2 regions of the Micromonospora sp. NPDC007220 genome follow, and region 1 is predicted to be linked to the other one. Evidence: predicted binding sites of a transcription regulator. Region 1 holds the regulator's gene; the other holds the start of a gene.
What was found. Region 1 encodes HrcA, which represses chaperone genes, less so after heat shock. Its sites were predicted from a motif close to GGTTNGCACNCTCNNNNNGAGNGTGCNAACC; they were not measured.
Positions count from the first base shown of each region.

Region 2: a site for HrcA is predicted at 2,414-2,444, ahead of groL (chaperonin GroEL). Genes of this name have one in related genera too.

Region 1 is NZ_JBEYEU010000023.1:60,919-69,649, forward strand. It holds gene ABZ573_RS26955 (enoyl-CoA hydratase-related protein) at 1-655, opposite strand, end outside; gene hemW (radical SAM family heme chaperone HemW) at 675-1,898, shown strand; gene ABZ573_RS26965 (DUF4870 domain-containing protein) at 1,939-2,637, opposite strand; gene hrcA (heat-inducible transcriptional repressor HrcA) at 2,882-3,904, shown strand; gene dnaJ (molecular chaperone DnaJ) at 3,978-5,123, shown strand; gene ABZ573_RS26980 (16S rRNA (uracil(1498)-N(3))-methyltransferase) at 5,171-5,905, shown strand; gene ABZ573_RS26985 (GntR family transcriptional regulator) at 6,173-6,562, shown strand; gene ABZ573_RS26990 (ABC transporter ATP-binding protein) at 6,592-7,536, shown strand; gene ABZ573_RS26995 (hypothetical protein) at 7,550-8,515, shown strand; gene ppk2 (polyphosphate kinase 2) at 8,709-8,731, opposite strand, start outside.
Region 2 is NZ_JBEYEU010000017.1:104,053-112,783, reverse strand. It holds gene ABZ573_RS24530 (GNAT family N-acetyltransferase) at 1-246, shown strand, start outside; gene ABZ573_RS24525 (hypothetical protein) at 338-535, shown strand; gene groL (chaperonin GroEL) at 595-2,217, opposite strand; gene ABZ573_RS24515 (DUF3824 domain-containing protein) at 2,492-3,601, opposite strand; gene ABZ573_RS24510 (cold-shock protein) at 3,816-4,019, opposite strand; gene ABZ573_RS24505 (GNAT family N-acetyltransferase) at 4,230-4,763, shown strand; gene paaN (phenylacetic acid degradation protein PaaN) at 4,847-6,520, opposite strand; gene ABZ573_RS24495 (M57 family metalloprotease) at 6,735-7,283, shown strand; gene ABZ573_RS24490 (hypothetical protein) at 7,286-7,792, shown strand; gene thrC (threonine synthase) at 8,323-8,731, opposite strand, start outside.

The sequences.
Region 1 (8,731 bases):
TGGCGGGCGGCCGGCGCAACAGCTGCTTCGCCCCGGCCAGCGCGCCCGGTGCCCCCCGCACCAGAGAGTCGCAGTACCCCGCAACCGCCGCGTCCAGTCCGTCCGCCGGCACGGCGGCGGTGACCAGGCCGATCTCGGCCGCCCGCCGGCCGTCGAAGGTGTCGCCGGTCAGGTAGAGCTCGGCCGCCGCGCGGGGATGCAGGCGGGGCAGCACGGTCGCGGAGATGACCGCCGGCACCACGCCGATCCGCACCTCGGTGAAGGCGAACGTCGCCTCCCGCGCGCACACCGCCAGGTCGGCCGCCGCGATGAGACCGAGGCCGCCCGCCCGGGCCGGGCCGGCCACCTTCGCCACCACCGGCTTCGGGCACTCCCAGACCGCCGCGAGCACGTCGCCGAGCATCCCGGCCGGCACGCTCCCGCTGGCGTACGCGGCGGCCGTCTCCTTCAGGTCGGCGCCGGAACAGAAGACCGGGCCCGCGTGGTCGAGCACGACCACGCGTACGGCGTCGTCGGCGACCGCCTCGGCGAGGCCGGCCAGCAGCTGGGTCATCAGCGGCGTGGAGAGCGCGTTGCGATTGTGCGGGCTGTCCAGGGTGAGGGTGGTCACCCCACGGGCCGTGGCGACCCGCACGAGCACGTCTGGAGAGGTCATGCCGGGCACACTAGTGGCCATGCCCGGCGTCCTTCCAGAAGGCGAAACCGTCCCCGTCGACGGCTCGCTGCCCGCCACCGCCACCCGAGCCGTCGGCGCGCGCGGCTTCGGCGTGTACGTGCACGTGCCGTTCTGCGCCAGCCGCTGCGGCTACTGCGACTTCAACACGTACACGGCCGCCGAACTGGGCGGCGGGGCGGGCCGGGAGGACTACGCCGACACCGTGCTGGCCGAGCTGGCGCTCGCCCGCCGGGTGCTGGGCGACGCGCCCCCGCCCCGGGTGGACACGGTCTTCGTCGGCGGCGGCACCCCGACCCTGCTCCCCGCCGACGACCTGGCGCGGATCCTCGACGGCATCGACCGCACCTGGGGGCTCGCGCCCGGCGCCGAGGTGACCACCGAGGCCAATCCGGAATCGGTCACGCCCGAGTCGCTGAAGGCGCTGCGGGCCGCCGGCTACACCCGGATCTCGCTGGGCATGCAGTCCGCCGCGCCGGGGGTGCTGGCGATCCTCGACCGCACGCACAGCGCCGGCCGGGCCGTCGCCGCCGCCCGCGAGGCCCGCGACGCCGGGTTCGACCACGTCAACCTGGACCTGATCTACGGCACGCCGGGGGAGACCGAGGCGGACTTCGCCGCCTCCCTCGACCAGGTCGTCGCCGCTGGGGTGGACCACGTCAGCGCGTACGCCCTGATCGTGGAGGACGGCACGCGGCTGGCCGCCCGGATGCGGCGCGGCGAGCTGCCGTACCCCTCCGACGACGTCGCCGCGGACCGCTACCTCGCCGCGGAGGCCGCCCTCGGTGCGGCCGGCCTCTCCTGGTACGAGGTGTCGAACTGGGCCCGCGACGAGGCGGCCCGGTGCCGGCACAACCTGCTCTACTGGACCGGCGCCGACTGGTGGGGCCTCGGCCCGGGGGCGCACAGCCACGTCAGCGGCGTGCGCTGGTGGAACGTCAAGCACCCCACGACGTACGCGAAGCGGCTCGCCGGCGGCGAGTCGCCCGGCCTGGCCCGCGAGGTGCTCACGGCCGACGAGGCGCACATGGAGGACGTCATGCTCCGACTGCGCCTCGCCTCCGGGCTGCCCCTGGACGCCCTCGACGACGCCGGTCGGGCCGGTGCCGCACGGGCCCTCGCCGACGGGCTGCTGGCCGCCGACGAGCACGCGGCCGGCCGGGCCGTGCTGACCCTGCGGGGCCGGCTGCTCGCCGACGCGGTCGTCCGCGACCTGCTGCCCTGAACCGCGTGCCTGGGCCGGCCGGGGGAGCGGCCGACCCGGGTCACTTGGTGAAGGTGTAGGTCAACGGGTAGCGGTAGAGCACGCCCTCGTTGGCCTTGAGCCCGCCGATGATGCCGAAGATCAGCGGCACCAGCCAGACGAGCATGGGGACGAAGAACAGCACCCCGCAGGTGATCAGCGTGACCACCCAGCTCAGCACCCCGACGATCGTCCAGGTGAGCTGGAAGTTCAGCGCCGCGGCGGCGTGCGCCCGGGCGGTCGGCGACTGCTGCCCCCGGACCATCAGCGCGATGAGCGGCGCCAGCCAGCCGAGCATGCCGCCGCCGACGATCACGCCGGCCGCGCCGCCGAAATGGGCGATCAGGGCCCAGTTCTTGTCCTCGTTGCTGGCGTAGCCGCCCGTCGGTGGTCCGTAGCCGCCACCGGTCGGATAGCCGGCCCCCGGCGCTCCGTAGCCGCCGGGCGGTCCGTAGCCGCCGGGCGGCGGGTAGTCGCCGGGCGGTCCGTAGCCACCGGGCGGTGGGTAGTCGCCGGGCGGAGGGTAGCCGCCCGACGGCGGCTGGTCACCGGTGGGCGGCGGATAGCCACCGGGTGGAGGATGGCTGCCCGGGCCCGGTGCCCCGGACAGTGGTGCGGTGGGGTCGCCGGAGCCGGCGGGGCCGGGAACCCCCGACGGGGCGGTCGGGTCCGGCGGGAAGCCGGGGTCCCCCGCTCCGGGAGGGCGAGGTGGTTCAGTCATGAAGGTCACGGTAGGGGCAGCCGGCAAGGCGGCACCAGCGCGACACCGGCCGGGACGCCCGGAACACCGGCCCCACGGGGGCGTCGGGTGGGCCCGCGCGGTCGCCGATCGGACTGATCACCCCAGGTCGATCATCGCGCGGGCGGCCCCGCCGACGTAGACTGGCACTCGCTACAGTCGAGTGCCAGCAGCCCGCCCCGGCCCCCCGAGTGCCGGGGCCGACGTGCGACAGGAGGTGGGGAGGATGGGTCTCGACGACCGCAAGCTCGCCGTGCTGCGCGCGATCGTCGAGGACTACGTCGCCACGCAGGAGCCCGTCGGCAGCAAGGCGCTTGTCGAGCGGCACCAGCTGGGGGTCTCACCGGCGACCGTCCGCAACGACATGGCCGTGCTGGAGGAGGAGGGCTACATCCGCCAGCCGCACACCAGTGCCGGCCGGGTGCCCACCGACCGGGGCTACCGGCTCTTCGTGGACCGGCTGTCCCGGGTGAAGCCGCTCAGTCCGGCCGAGCGCCGGGCGATCGAGCGTTTCCTGGTCGGCGCCGTCGACCTCGACGACGTGGTGCACCGCACCGTCCGGCTGCTGGCGCAACTCACCCGGCAGGTCGCCGTCGTGCAGTACCCGAGCCTGGCCCGTTCCTCGGTGCGTCACCTGGAGCTGGTGCCGATTTCCACCACCCGGCTGATGCTGGTCATGATCGCCGACACCGGCCGGGTCGAGCAGCGGCTGGTCGAGCTGCCCGCGCCGATCCCCGCCGACGACGTCATGGACCTGCGCCGGCTGGTCAACGAGAAGCTGGTCGGCACCCGGCTGTCGGAGACCCCGCCGCTGGTGCAGGCGCTCGTCGAGGAGTCGGTGCCCCACCTGCGCCCGGCCATGACCACCCTCTCCACCGTGCTGCTGGAGACGCTGATCGAGCGGCACGAGGAGCGGATCGCGCTGGCCGGGACGGCCAACCTCACCCGCGGCGGCCTGCTCGACTTCCAGGGCTCCCTGCGCCCCATCCTGGAGGCGCTGGAGGAGGAGGTCGTCATGCTCAAGCTCATCGGCGAGGCGGAGCCGAGCACGACGCGGGTGCTGATCGGCGACGAGAACGAGATCGACAACCTGCGCGCCGCCTCGGTGGTCAGCACCGGCTACGGGCCGGGCGCGACCAGCGTCGGCGGCCTCGGCGTGCTGGGGCCGACCCGGATGGACTACCCCGGCACCATCGCCACGGTGCGGGCCGTGGCACGCTACGTGGGCGAGCTGCTGGCCCAGAACTGACCAGTCAGGGCCGACGGCCGGCTCCGGCCGCCGACCGGCGCAACGCGAGACGAACATGAGGACACGGAACGCAGTGGCCAGGGACTACTACGGCATTCTCGGCGTGAGCCGGGAAGCCTCCGACGACGAGATCAAGCGCGCCTACCGCAAGCTGGCGCGGCAGTTCCACCCGGACGTGAATCCGGATCCGGAGGCCCAGGAGAAGTTCAAGGACATCAACGCCGCGTACGAGGTCCTCTCGGACGACCGGAAACGGCAGATCGTCGACCTGGGCGGTGACCCGCTCGCCCCCGGGGGCGGGGGTGCGGGTGGCCCGGGCGGCCCCGGCGGCGCCGGACCGTTCGTCGGCTTCCAGGACATCATGGACGCGTTCTTCGGCGGCGCGGCCGGCGGTTCGCGGGGTCCGCGACCGCGTACCCGGCCCGGCGCCGACGCCATCCTGCGGCTGGAGCTGGACCTGCACGAGACCGCGTTCGGCGTCGAGGCGCCGATCACCGTCGACACCGCCGTGCTCTGCACCACCTGCTCCGGCGCCGGCACGGCGGCCGGCACCCACCTGGCCACCTGTGAGGCGTGCGCCGGCCGGGGCGAGGTGCAGTCCGTGCAGCGCACCTTCCTCGGCCAGGTGGTCTCCGCCCGGCCGTGCACGGTCTGCCAGGGCTACGGCACCACCATCCCGCACCCGTGCCCGACCTGCGCCGGCGACGGCCGCGTCCGCACCCGCCGCTCGCTGACCGTCAAGATCCCGGCCGGTGTCGAGGACGGCATGCGCATCCGCCTCGCCCAGCAGGGTGAGGTCGGCCCGGGCGGCGGCACGGCCGGCGACCTCTACGTGGAGATCCACGAGCGGCCGCACGACGTCTACTCCCGCAAGGGCGACGACCTGCACTGCCGCGTCACGGTGCCGATGACCGCGGCGGCCCTCGGCACCCGGCTCACCATCAAGACGCTGGACAGCGAGGAGACGGTCGACGTCAAGGCCGGCACCCAGCCGGGCAGCACGCTGCGGCTGCGCGCCCGGGGTGTGCCGCACCTGCGTGGCACCGGCCGGGGTGACCTCTACGTCCACCTCGACGTGCGCACCCCCACCAAGCTCGACGCCGACCAGGAGAAGATGCTGCGCGACTTCGCCAAGACCCGGGGCGAGGAGGTCGCCGAGCTCACCAAGCAGGGCGGCTTCTTCTCCCGGATGCGCGACGCCTTCAACGGCCACGCCTGAGCGGCCTGACCGCCCCGGCGTCCGCCGGGGCGGCTAGCCTGATCGTCGTGTCCGCGCCGCTGTTCCTGGTCGAGTCGCTGCCCACCGCCGACCAGCTCACCCTGGGCGGCCCCGAGGGGCACCACGCCGCCACGGTGCAACGACTGCGCGTCGGCGAGGAACTCCTGCTCGCCGACGGCCGGGGCGGCACCGCGTCCGCGGTGGTCACGGCCGTCGGCCGGGGCAGCCTCGAACTCGACGTCATCTCCCGGGGGTACGTCGACGCGGCCGTCCCCCGGCTCGTCGTGGTGCAGGGCATCGCCAAGGGCGACCGGGGCGAGCTGGCCGTGCAGGCGATGACCGAGGTCGGGGTGGACGAGATCGTGCCCTGGGCGGCGTCCCGCTCGGTGGCGCAGTGGCGCGGCGACCGGGGCGCCCGGGCCCGGGAGAAGTGGGTGGCGACGGCCCGCGAGGCGGCGAAGCAGGCCCGCCGGTCGTGGCTGCCCGTGGTGGCCGGCGCCCCCGACGAGTCCACCGCGACGGTGGCCCGCCGGATCGCGGGCGCCGCCGCGACGTTCGTCCTGCACGAGGAGGCGCGGGAGCGGCTGACCACCGTCGAGCTGCCCGCCGCCGGTGAGATCGTGCTGGTCGTCGGCCCGGAGGGCGGCATCGCCCCGGCCGAGCTGACCGCCTTCGCCGAGGCCGGCGCCCGGCCGGTGCGCCTGGGGCCCTCGGTGCTGCGTACGTCGACCGCCGGGGTGGCCGCCCTCAGTGTCCTGGCCACCCGCCTCGGCCACTGGTGACCGTCGGTACGCCGCAGCCGCATCGGGTTCCTTCCGGAGCTGTGCTCATCCCCGTGCGCCGGGCCGCTCGCGGCGGCGACGTGAACGCCTCGGGGGCTCAGCGCCGCAGCACCGCCATCGTGCCAGGGCTGTCGCGCATTCCGGTGGTCGGCGGCGGCGTCACGCCCGCGTGATCGCGGCGAGTCACTGCCGATCCGTCGGAGTGGCTTGACAGGGCCCCCTCACGCCTTCACCCTTTCACTATTGAAATAGTGAAAGGGGGCGGAGTTGATCGAGTTCCATCTGGATCGTGGGTCCGGGGTCTCCACCTATCTACAGCTCGTCCACCAGGTGAAACACGCGCTCCGGCTAGGGGTTCTTCAACCCGGCGACAAGCTTCCCACCGCCAAGGAGGTGGTGGCGCGGTTGGCGATCAACCCCAACACGGTGCTCAAGGCATACCGGGAGCTCGAGCGGGAGGGCCTCGCCATCGGCCGCCCGGGGCAGGGCACGTTCGTCCGTCGGTCGCTGCGGACCGCCGACGCGGGTGAGCAGGCCCGACTCGCCGCCCAGCTGTCCGCCTGGGTCGGCCAGGCCCGCCGCGCCGGCCTGGACCAGGAGGACGTGGAGGCGCTGTTCGCGTCGGTGTTGATGGATTCGTTCCGGCGGTCGGCGTGAGGACGAGTGAGGATGCGGTGGTCGTGAACATGCCAGGACTGGGCAGGTCTCCGGAGGAGCATCCGGCCCATGCGCGACGGGAGGGCAATGCGCTGGAGGCGACCGGGCTCGGCAAGCAGTACCGCCGTACCTGGGCGCTGCGCGAGTGTTCGGTGGCCGTACCGGCCGGTCGGGTCGCCGCGCTGGTCGGCCCCAACGGAGCGGGCAAGACGACCTTCCTCCACATGATCGTCGGATTGCTGCAACCCACTCGGGGGTCGGTCCGCGTCTTCGGCACGACGGTGGGACGCGACGGCGCCGCGCTGTCCCGGATCGCGTTCCTGGCCCAGGAGAAGCCTCTCTACGACGGTTTCACCGTCGCGGAGATGATGCGGTTCGGCCGGGTGATGAATCCGAACTGGGACGACGACCTGGCCCGCGGCAGGCTCGACGAGTTGAGGATCCCGCTCGACCGGCGGGTGGCGAGGCTCTCCGGCGGCCAGCAGACCCAGGTGGCGCTCACCCTGGCGATCGCCAAGCGGCCCGACCTGCTGGTGCTGGACGAGCCGCTCGCCGACCTGGACCCCCTGGCCCGACACGACGTGACGAGCAGCCTGATGTCCGCCGTGGCGGAGACGGGCATGACCGTCCTGCTCTCCTCGCACGTGGTGCCCGACCTTGCGGGCACCTGCGACTGGTTGGTCGTTCTCAACGGCGGCCGTGTGCAGGTCAGCGGGGACATCGACGACCTGCTCTCCGAGCACCGGCTGCTGACCGGTCCGGCGGACAGCGCCGAGGCGGTGGCCGCCCAGTTGCCCGTCGTAGCCCGTAGCAGCACCGGCCGGCAGGCCACGATGCTGGTCCGCGGCGCCGGTGCCGTTGCGGACCAGCGGTGGACCGAACGTCCCCTGTCCCTCGAGGACCTCGTCCTGACCTACCTGCGTGACCCCGACGCCGCAGCGCTGCCCCGCCCCAACATCGTCCGGGCGAACTGAGAAGGAGAGCAAGATGGTCTGGCTGACCTACCGTCAGCACCGCGCCCAGCTGCTGGTCACGTTCGGGGCGTTGATTCTGCTCGGCGGGACACTCCTGGTCTCCGCCCTCGAAGCCACCTCGTGGGCGGCAGGCCACGCTCCCGACGGTTGCCCGGGATCGTCGCCGGTGTGTCACGACTTCAACCGCGGGATGTTCGACCGTTACCACGCCGTCTACCAGGTCTTCGGCTACCTGCCCCTGGTGGGACCGGCACTGATCGGTGCCTTCTGGGGTGCGCCCCTCGTGGCTCGGGAGATGGAGCGCGGCACGTTCCGCATGGCCTGGACCCAGTCCGTGACGACGCTACGCTGGATCCTCGCCAAGCTTGGCCTGCTGTGCGTGGCCGTCGTGGTCGCCGGGGCAGCCCTGGCGGTGATGGTCGGTCGGTGGAACGCGGTGTTCGAGGGTGCCTTCCCTGACTCCTCCTTCACCAACCCCGGCAAGTTCAACATCGTCGGCCTCGCGCCTGCCGCGTGGTGGCTCTTCGCATTCGCAGTCGGCGCCGCCACCAGCGCCATCCTGCGCCGCACCGTGCCGGCCATGGCGGTCACCGTGGCGGTGATCGCCGTTGCCATCCCTGCGGTCATCGTCAGTCACGACCTCTACGCCAAGCCGGACCGGCAGGTCGGCGTGAGCCGGGACGCTCTCATCGCCAACGGGGACGTCATCGTCGCCGAGATGCGGGTGGCCCCGGACGGCCGGGTGGCGGACGGCGCGCTGTCCAGCGTGTGCCCACCCGCCGCCGGCGTCGACCCGTCGTCGAGCCGGGCCGAACTCGCCGAACAAGACTGCCTGCTCGCCAAGGGATACCAGGCGGCCTTCGACGTCCATCCAGCCAGTCGATTCTGGTTGTTCCAGTCGCTCCAGGCCCTCCTGCTGGTCGGCGGCGCTGTCGTCCTGCTCGTCGTCACGGTCCGCCGGACACTCCGGCTGCACTGAATCGTGAGCCAGCCTGTATTCGATACAGGACAGATCCTTTCGTACCCTGCTGTGGGCTGACCGCGACGACGGTGACCTCCGGCCCGGAGGCCGCGGCCCGACGGGTCGGTCACCAGCGGTGCGGGGCCCGTCCTTGACCGTCGCCGGCCAGGACATCTCGTCCGGCATGATCGGGGCGCGCGTCCGGCGGGGGTCAGAGCCTGGGAAAGACGTGCA
Region 2 (8,731 bases), on a different contig from region 1:
ATGCTCGGCTTCGCCGCGTACGGGTCGTCGCGGCCGAGCTGGTTCGGCCCGATGGGCACCGCCCCGGCGGCCGAGGGCTCGGGGATCGGCGGGGTGCTGCTGCGCCGCTGCCTGCGCGAGCAGCGGGCGGCGGGCGTGACGGCTGCGCAGATCGGCTGGGTCGGGCCGGTCCCGTTCTACTCGGGCAGCGCGGGTGCCCGGATCGAGCGCGTCTTCTTCCTGTACCGCAGGACGCTCGGCGACTGACAACGGGGCGAACGGGATATAGACCCTCATAACGCCATTCGCCCGCATTGGTGATCGTCGCGCCCTACCGTTTCCGGTAGAGGAGGCAGCCATGACCACGGACGACGAACGCCCCGGCCCGTTGCCGTTCGACCGGCTCGACTACGGCGACGCCGAGCAGCAGGCGGAGATGGCCGGCGTCGACGAGCCGGCCGACGAGCCGGTGACGCTGGTCGACGAGCCGGTGCAGATCCCGCAGCCGTACGACCGGGCGCAGAAGAGACGCAACCAACGGCCACTGCCGACGTGACAGCGCAAGGGGCGGACCGCTGACGCGGCCCGCCCCTCACGGCGTTGTCGGAGCTGGACTCAGAAGTCCATGTCCCCGCCACCCGGACCAGCCGGGGCGGCCGGGGTCTTCTCCGGCTTGTCCGCCACGACGGCCTCGGTGGTGAGGAAGAGCGCCGCGATCGACGAGGCGTTCTGCAGCGCCGAACGCGTCACCTTGGCCGGGTCGATGATGCCCGCGGCCAGCAGGTCGACGTACTCGCCGTTGGCGGCGTTGAGGCCGTGACCCGGGTTCAGGTTACGGACCTTCTCCACCACGACGCCGCCCTCGAGGCCGGCGTTGACGGCGATCTGCCGCAGCGGGGCGTCCAGCGCGACCTTGACGATATTCGCACCGGTCGCCTCGTCGCCGACCAGGTCCAGCTTGTCGAAGGCGGTCTTGCCGGCCTGCACCAGCGCGACGCCACCACCCGGGACGATGCCCTCCTCGACGGCGGCCTTCGCGTTGCGGACGGCGTCCTCGATGCGGTGCTTGCGCTCCTTGAGCTCGACCTCGGTGGCCGCGCCGACCTTGATCACCGCGACGCCGCCGGCCAGCTTGGCCAGCCGCTCCTGCAGCTTCTCGCGGTCGTAGTCGGAGTCGCTCTTGTCGATCTCGGCCCGGATCTGGTTGACCCGGCCCTGGATCTGCTCGGCGTCGCCGGCACCGTCGACGATGGTGGTCTCGTCCTTGGTCACCACGACCTTGCGGGCGCGGCCCAGCATGTCGAGGCCGACGGCGTCCAGCTTGAGGCCGACCTCCTCGCTGATGACCTGGCCACCGGTGAGGATGGCGATGTCGGCCAGCATGGCCTTGCGGCGGTCACCGAAGCCCGGCGCCTTGACGGCGACGGACTTGAAGGTGCCCCGGACCTTGTTGACGACCAGGGTCGCCAGGGCCTCGCCCTCGATGTCCTCGGAGATGATCAGCAGCGGCTTGCCCGACTGCATGACCTTCTCGAGGATCGGGAGCAGGTCCTTGACCGACGAGATCTTGCTGTTGACGATCAGGAGGTAGGGGTCGTCGAAGACGGCCTCCATGCGCTCCGGGTCGGTCATGAAGTAGGCCGAGATGTAGCCCTTGTCGAAGCGCATACCCTCGGTGAGCTCCAGCTCCAGCCCGAAGGTGTTGCTCTCCTCGACGGTGATGACGCCTTCCTTGCCCACCTTGTCCATCGCCTCGGCGATGATCTCGCCGACGCTGGTGTCACCGGCGGAGATGGAGGCGGTGGAGGCGATCTGCTCCTTGGTCTCGACGTCCTTGGCGAGCTTGAGCAGCTCCTCCGAGACGCTGGCCACGGCGGCCTCGATGCCCCGCTTCAGGGCCATCGGGTTGGCACCGGCGGCCACGTTGCGCAGGCCCTCGCGGACCAGGGCCTGGGCCAGGACGGTCGCCGTCGTCGTGCCGTCACCGGCGACGTCGTCGGTCTTCTTCGCGACCTCCTTGACCAGCTCGGCGCCGATCTTCTCGTAGGGGTCCTCGAGCTCGATCTCCTTGGCGATGCTCACACCATCGTTGGTGATGGTGGGGGCACCCCACTTCTTCTCGAGGACGACGTTGCGGCCCTTGGGGCCGAGGGTCACCTTCACGGCGTCGGCGAGCTGGTTCATGCCCCGCTCGAGGCCGCGGCGCGCCTCTTCGTCGAACGCGATCATCTTGGCCATACGGCGTTGTCCTCCTGGACACTCACGGGCCACCCGGAGTGTGTGTCCCGGATGGGCCGCCTGGTGTACGCACCTTGGGACGTCGCCACCTGGCGACGACGACGTCTCCTCGGCCGGGCCGGATAGCCCGCGACGACCGGCCATGTGCCGCAGCCGCGTCTGGACGCCGCTACGACCGTGGCCCTACCGCCCCGACCATTGGCACTCACGGTATGCGAGTGCCAATGACTTGTTTAGCACTCTCCCCTGCCGAGTGCAAGCACGATCGCCCCGGTCAGCCGAGTTCACCGGTCAGCCGGGCGCTGTCCACCGGCCCCTCGTGGGCGCGCTGCTCGGCGTACGTGACGACCAGGCCGACCAACTGGGCGAGGTGGGTCGGCAGGGCCAGCACCGCGCCCACCAGCGTCACCACGAGCACGCCGACCGCCGTGCCGGGCGACTCCAGCGGGGTGGTGCCGAACGGCAGCGTGCCGATGCCCTCCACCATGCCGGCGGCCCCGCTGCCGACGATCACCGCCGCCGCGACCAGCGCCACCCGGCCGAGCAGCAGACCGAGCCGGTCGTGGAACATCCGGAAGGAACGGCCGATCGGGTGCTGCCGCTCGAACAGGTAGACCGGGCCGGCCATGCTCAGCGCGAAGGCGAAGTAGATGCCGGGGATCACGCAGAAACAGACCCCGAGCCCGATGATCACGCTCATCAGCAGGGTCCAGCCCCAGAGGCCCAGCGCCCGACGCGCCCCGTAGGAGAGGGCCGCGCCCACGCTCACCGGCTGACCGGCCGCCTGCCGGGTGACCACCCAGGTGCCGGCCGCCCAGCCCAGGCTCTGCACGAAACCGAAGACGAGGGCGCTGCCGAGCACCACGAACAGCAGGACGCCCGTGTCGGTCAGGAAGGTGTCGGGCAGCGCGGCGGGGTCGTCGGCCATCGACTCCTCCCACTTGGCGCTCGGGTCGACGACCAACGAGAGCATCGACACCACCAGGGCCGGCAGCACCTGGGTGAGCAGCAGGATCGGCAGCAGCAGCCGCCAGCCCCGGCGCACCGCGCCGACGCACCGGCCGAACCAGCCGTTGACGCCCGCGCCGGGCGGGGTGACGAGCAGGTCGGCGGGGTCGAGGCCGTGCCCCGGCGGGTACCACCCGTGGACCGGCTGCCCGGGATAGGCGCCCGGCTGCCCGGGATAGGCGACCGGGGCGCCCGGGTACCACGGCTGCCCGCCGTACGGGCCGGAGCCGGCCGGGTACCCGCCGGTGGGCGGGAAGACCCAGTCCTGCGGCTGTTGCGGGCCCGTCGGCGCAGCACCGCCCGGGCCGACGGGTGGTGTCGCGGAGGGGTCGGGCTCTCCCGGGGGCGGTGCGGCCTGGGGTGGCTGGTCGGACATGAACCCTCCTCAGCGATGGCTGGAACGGCTCACGATCCTTCCCTGCCGACGCAACCGCGCCGAAGCCCGCCCCCGTGCAGCGGACCGGCAGACTGCCCGGCCCCGTGGAGCGGACCGGCCGACGACCGCCCGGACCACCGGGCCGCCCCCGGCCGGCGCCCCACGACCGGTGGTCGGGAGGTCGGTCGGCGCGGGGGCGCGGGAGGGACGCCCGTCAGGCGATGACGCGCACGCGCTCGGCCTGGGGGCCCTTCTGGCCCTGGGCGATCTCGAACTCGACCCGCTGGCCGTCGTCCAACGCCTTGTAGCCGTCCATCTCGATCGCCGAGAAGTGGACGAAGACGTCCTGCCCACCGTCGACGGCGATGAAGCCGTAGCCCTTTTCGGAGTTGAACCACTTCACGGTGCCCTCTGCCACGGTGCACTTCCTCACTCTGCGCGGCGTTCCACGACCCCGGAGGCCGGGCGGGCCGGCACCGGAGGACCACCGGCTCGGCGATCGACGAGGGCCGCTGAAACGGTGACCGAAATCGCACGCTACACGAAGCGTGACGACACCGCACGACCACAAATCGGACATACGCCGATCGAACGCCATCGGCCGTCATCGTTGTGATAGGCATTCGGCATGACGAGCACGCCCGACGGTCCGAGGCCGACGCGGCGGGCGCAGATCCGGCGGGTCCGCCCCCCGGACGCGGCTCGGATGCGGGCGCTGCGGCTGGAGATGCTCGCCGACGCCCCGCTGGCCTTCCTGGAGACCCTCGCCGACGCGGCGGCCCGGTCGCACGCCGACTACGCGGCCAGGATCGCGGCCGTCTCCGTCGGGGCGGGCACCGCCCAGTTCGTCGCGGACCCGGGCGGCCGGCTCGTCGGGCACGCCGGCGGCACGGTGGCCCCCGGGGAGCCGGGGCTGACCGTGGTGTACGCCGTCTACGTCACCCCGCCCTGGCGGGGCACGGGCCTCCTCGGCGACCTCGTCGACGCGGTCGCGGCCTGGTCCCGCGCCTGCGGGCGCCCCGAACTGATGCTGGAGGTCGTGGTCGGCAACGACCGGGCCTACCGCGCGTACCGGCGGCTGGGCTTCGTCGACACCGGCGTACGCGTCCCGCACCCCACGGTCCCGGCGCTCACCGAGCTCCAGATGCGCCGCCCGGCCTGACCCGCGCCGGTGACCCGTTCCGCCAGAACCGGATCGGCTGCCCGGAGCGGCCGGTGCGGGGCCGACCCGGGCAGCCGGGCACCTCAGGCGTGCCGGCGGGACTGCACGATGCGGAACCGGTTGGCCACGTAGGCGCCGTCGGTGAGCGCCGAGTTGGCCGCCGCGTTGGCGCCGCTGCCGTGGAAGTCGGAGAAGGCCGCCGACTGGTTCACGAAGACCCCGCCGGTCAGGTTGCAGGACAGGTGCACCCCGACCTCGATCGCCGCGGTCTCGGCCGCGTCGAGGACCGCCTCGTCGGTGGAGTAGACCGCCGCGGTGAGAGCGCCCTTCTCGCCGACCGTGGCGCGCAGGATCTCCAGGCTGTGCGCGGTGGAGTCCGTGGCGATGGCGAACGAGATCGGCCCGAACCACTCCTTCGAGTAGGTCGCGGTGTCGTCGGCCGCCAGCCTGACCACCGTCGGGGTGCGGACCACCGCGCCGGGGAAGGCCGGGTGCTCGACCGTACGCGACTCCAGCACCGCCTCGCCGACCTTGGTGACCTCGTCGAGGCGCTCCAGCACCCCGTCGTTGACGATCGCGCCGGTCATCTCCACCCCGCGCGCCGGGTCGGCGGTGATCTTGGCGACCGCCGCGGCGATCCCGCCCGCCACCTCGTCGAAGCTCTTGTGCCCCTGGTCGGTCTCGATGCCGTTGCCGGGGATCAGGATGTTCTGCGACGTGGTGCACATCTGGCCGCTGTAGAGACTCAGGGTGAAGCCGAGGTTGCGGCACATCCCGGCGAAGTCGTCGGTGGAGTCGATCACCACCGTGTTCAGCCCGGCCTTCTCGGTGTAGACCGCCGCCTGCCGCGCGTTGGCCTCCAGCCAGTCGCCGTACTCGGTGGAACCGGTGAAGTCGATGATCTTCACGGCCGGGTGCAGGGCCAGCGTGGAGGCGAGCTTCTCCCCGGGAGCCTCGGGGGCGAGCAGCACCAGGTTCGGGTCGAAGCCGGCCTCGGCGAGCACCTCCCGGGCGTACTTCACCGTGATCGCCAGCGGCAGCACCGCGCGCGGGTGCGGCTTGACGACGACCGGGTTGCCGGTGACCAGCGAGGCGAACAGCCCCGGGTACGAGTTCCAGGTCGGGAAGGTGTTGCAGCCGATCACCAGCGCCACGCCACGCGGCACCACGTGGAAGGTCTTGGTCATCCGCAGCGGGTCGCCCTTGCCGGCCGCCTTCTCCCAGCCCGCCGTCCCCGGGTGCCGGGTCATCTCCGCGTACGCGTAGGCGACCGCCTCCAGCGCGCGGTCCAGCGCGTGCGCGCCGCCCGCCTGGAAGGCCATCACGAAGGCCTGGCCGCTGGTGAACTGCACCGCGTTGGCCAGCTCGAAGATGTGCTTGTGCAGCCGGTCGAGGATCTCCAGGCAGACCCCCACCCGGGCCTGCGGGCCGGCGTCGCGCCAGCCGGGCAGGGCCGCGGTGGCGGCGGCGACCAGCTCGTCGGCGCCGGCGTGCGGGTAACGGACGTTCAGCTCGACGCCGAACGGGCTGCTCTCGGTGGCGACCCGGTCGGCCGTGCGCGGCTGGTCGAGGGGGAAGTCACCGCCGAGGTACGCCTCGAAGGCGGCCTTGCCGTCGGCGGCGGCGGTCTCGCCGTAGACCCGGGGGCTGGGCGACTCGGGGTAGGCGGACCAGTACCCGCGCTCCGTGATCGCGGTCAGCGCCCGGTTGAGGGTGTCGGCGTGCCTGTCGTACAGGGGGTGCGGGGTCTCCGTCATGCCCGCCATCATGCAACAGGAACCCCTCAGATCAGTAGGGCCGTGTCACAACTCGGATCGTGAGCTGCCAGTCCGTCCAGCCGCCGAGGCAGCGGCGGCGTCGCCGCACGCCCGCACCCCCTCGGGCGAACCGGGGTCCGGGGAATTCGGGTCCACATCGGATGCCCCGGGTCGGTTACAGTGACGACCTTCTATCTATATTCGAGGAGGTTCTGTGGAGCAACGAGAGTCTGCCTTCCGTCGCCGGCCGGCCTGGTCGACGCTGATGGTGTCCGGGATGCTCGCCGCGTCGGCCCTGTTCGCAACCCCTGCCGCGGCTGACGTGGGAATCGCCGGAAGCGCCTGCAACGCGGTCGACGGCGGGGAACTCGTCTACGATGACTTCACCAAGTACAACGACTCGCTCAATCACGCGGTCAACCAGTGGAACGCGCTCAATCCCATCGACGTCAGAGCGGACGACGCCTGGAGTTACTCCGACGTCGACGTCAGCGACAGCAATGACGGCGGGAACGGCACGGTCGCCTACTACTCCTGCGTAGCCGGCGCGGACGACATCGTCATGAACACCCACTATCTCGACAGTTACAGCACCTCACGTGATCACGCCGCGATGACCCACGAATTCGGGCACGCCATCGGTCTCGACCACGGTCCTGAAGTTGCGGTCATGGACCCCTACTCGACCGACTACAACCCGAACATGAACAACAATTTGCAATCGTGGGACATCAGCACCTATCACAGCAAATGGGGGTACTGAAGATGAACCACCGGCTGAAGGCCCCGTTCGTCGGGCTGGTCGCCCTTGTCCTGGCCGTCGGCGGCTGGTTCACCTACCAACAGCTTCGCCCGGCTCAGACCCACCCGGTTTCGGTGAGCTTCGCGTTCGACACCACCAACCGCGCCAAGGTCGCCGGCTACGCCGATGCGGTCGTGGTCGGGACCGTCACTGGCGTCGCGGAGGTACGCCAGGGTGAGCGCGGCGCCCCCCACACCATCTTCAAGGTCGCTGTTTCCGACAAGCTCAAGGGCGACGTCGAGGACACCATTCTCGTCGACCAACTCGGCGGAACCCGCGGGAAGGACACCTGGACTGTCGAGGGCGTCCAGCAACTCGCCGTCGGCTCCGCGTACGTCCTGCCCCTCACCAGCCGGAACGGGTCCGACGAACACGTCCTGGTGCTGACCCCGACCCTGGCACCGGTCACCGGCGCGAGCGTGCACGTCTGGACCCAGGCGGTGGCGAACCAGGACACCACGGTGTCCTAGCTCGGGCAGACACCGCAGGGGCGCCCGGCCCCGATCCGATCGGCAGCCAGCCCGGGCCGGACCAACCTCCCCCGACCCCACCGCGACCCGGTGGTCGCGGTCAGGTCGGCGGTGGGGATCGACGCGCTCGTTCAGCCCGCTTGACGTGGGTGTGCCGCACGACGACGATCGGGCCAGCGGATCAACCGCTGGCCCGATCGGAAGTTGGTCGGGAGGGACGCTCGCACAACGCCTCCGGCGTTGGGTCGCAAGAACTGAAAGTCTCCGGCGAAACGCCCTCCCGCACGGAGCATCTTGCGCCGTCCGGTTCCTGCCGTCAAGTCCTTGTCGGCGCGTTTTCCGCACTCACAGCGAAATCCCAGTTACCCGCCGAATCCCCCACTCTCCTGCCCGCGACCCCCTCGACACGCCAGCTCCCGGCCCCTCCGAGGGCCCGAGGCCCGGGGCTGGCGGCACTGTTCGCGATCAACTTTGCCGCCAACCTCATGATCGACGCGGAGGGGCGGGCGAGAACCGGGTGCCGGGCGGGGTCAGCCGAGGAGGCCGGCGTCGCGGGCGGCGCGGAGCGAGGGCTTGATGCGGTGGGTGGGGCCGACCTCGCCGGCCACCGCGTCGAGGGTCTTGAGGCCCTCGCCGGTGTTGAAGACGACGGTCTCGGCGGTCGGGTCGAGGCGGCCGGACTCGACCAGCTTGCGCAGCACGGCCACGGTCACCCCGCCGGCCGTCTCGGCGAAGACGCCGGTGGTCCGGGCCAACAGCCGGATGCCGGCGCGGATCTCGTCGTCGTCGACGTACTCCATCCAGCCCCCGGTGCGCCGCACCGCCTCCAGCGCGTAGATGCCGGCGGCCGGGTCGCCGATGTTGAGGGACTTGGCGATGCCGGTCGGCTTGACGGGCGTGATGGTGTCGGTGTCGGCGTGCAGGGCGGTGGCGATGGGG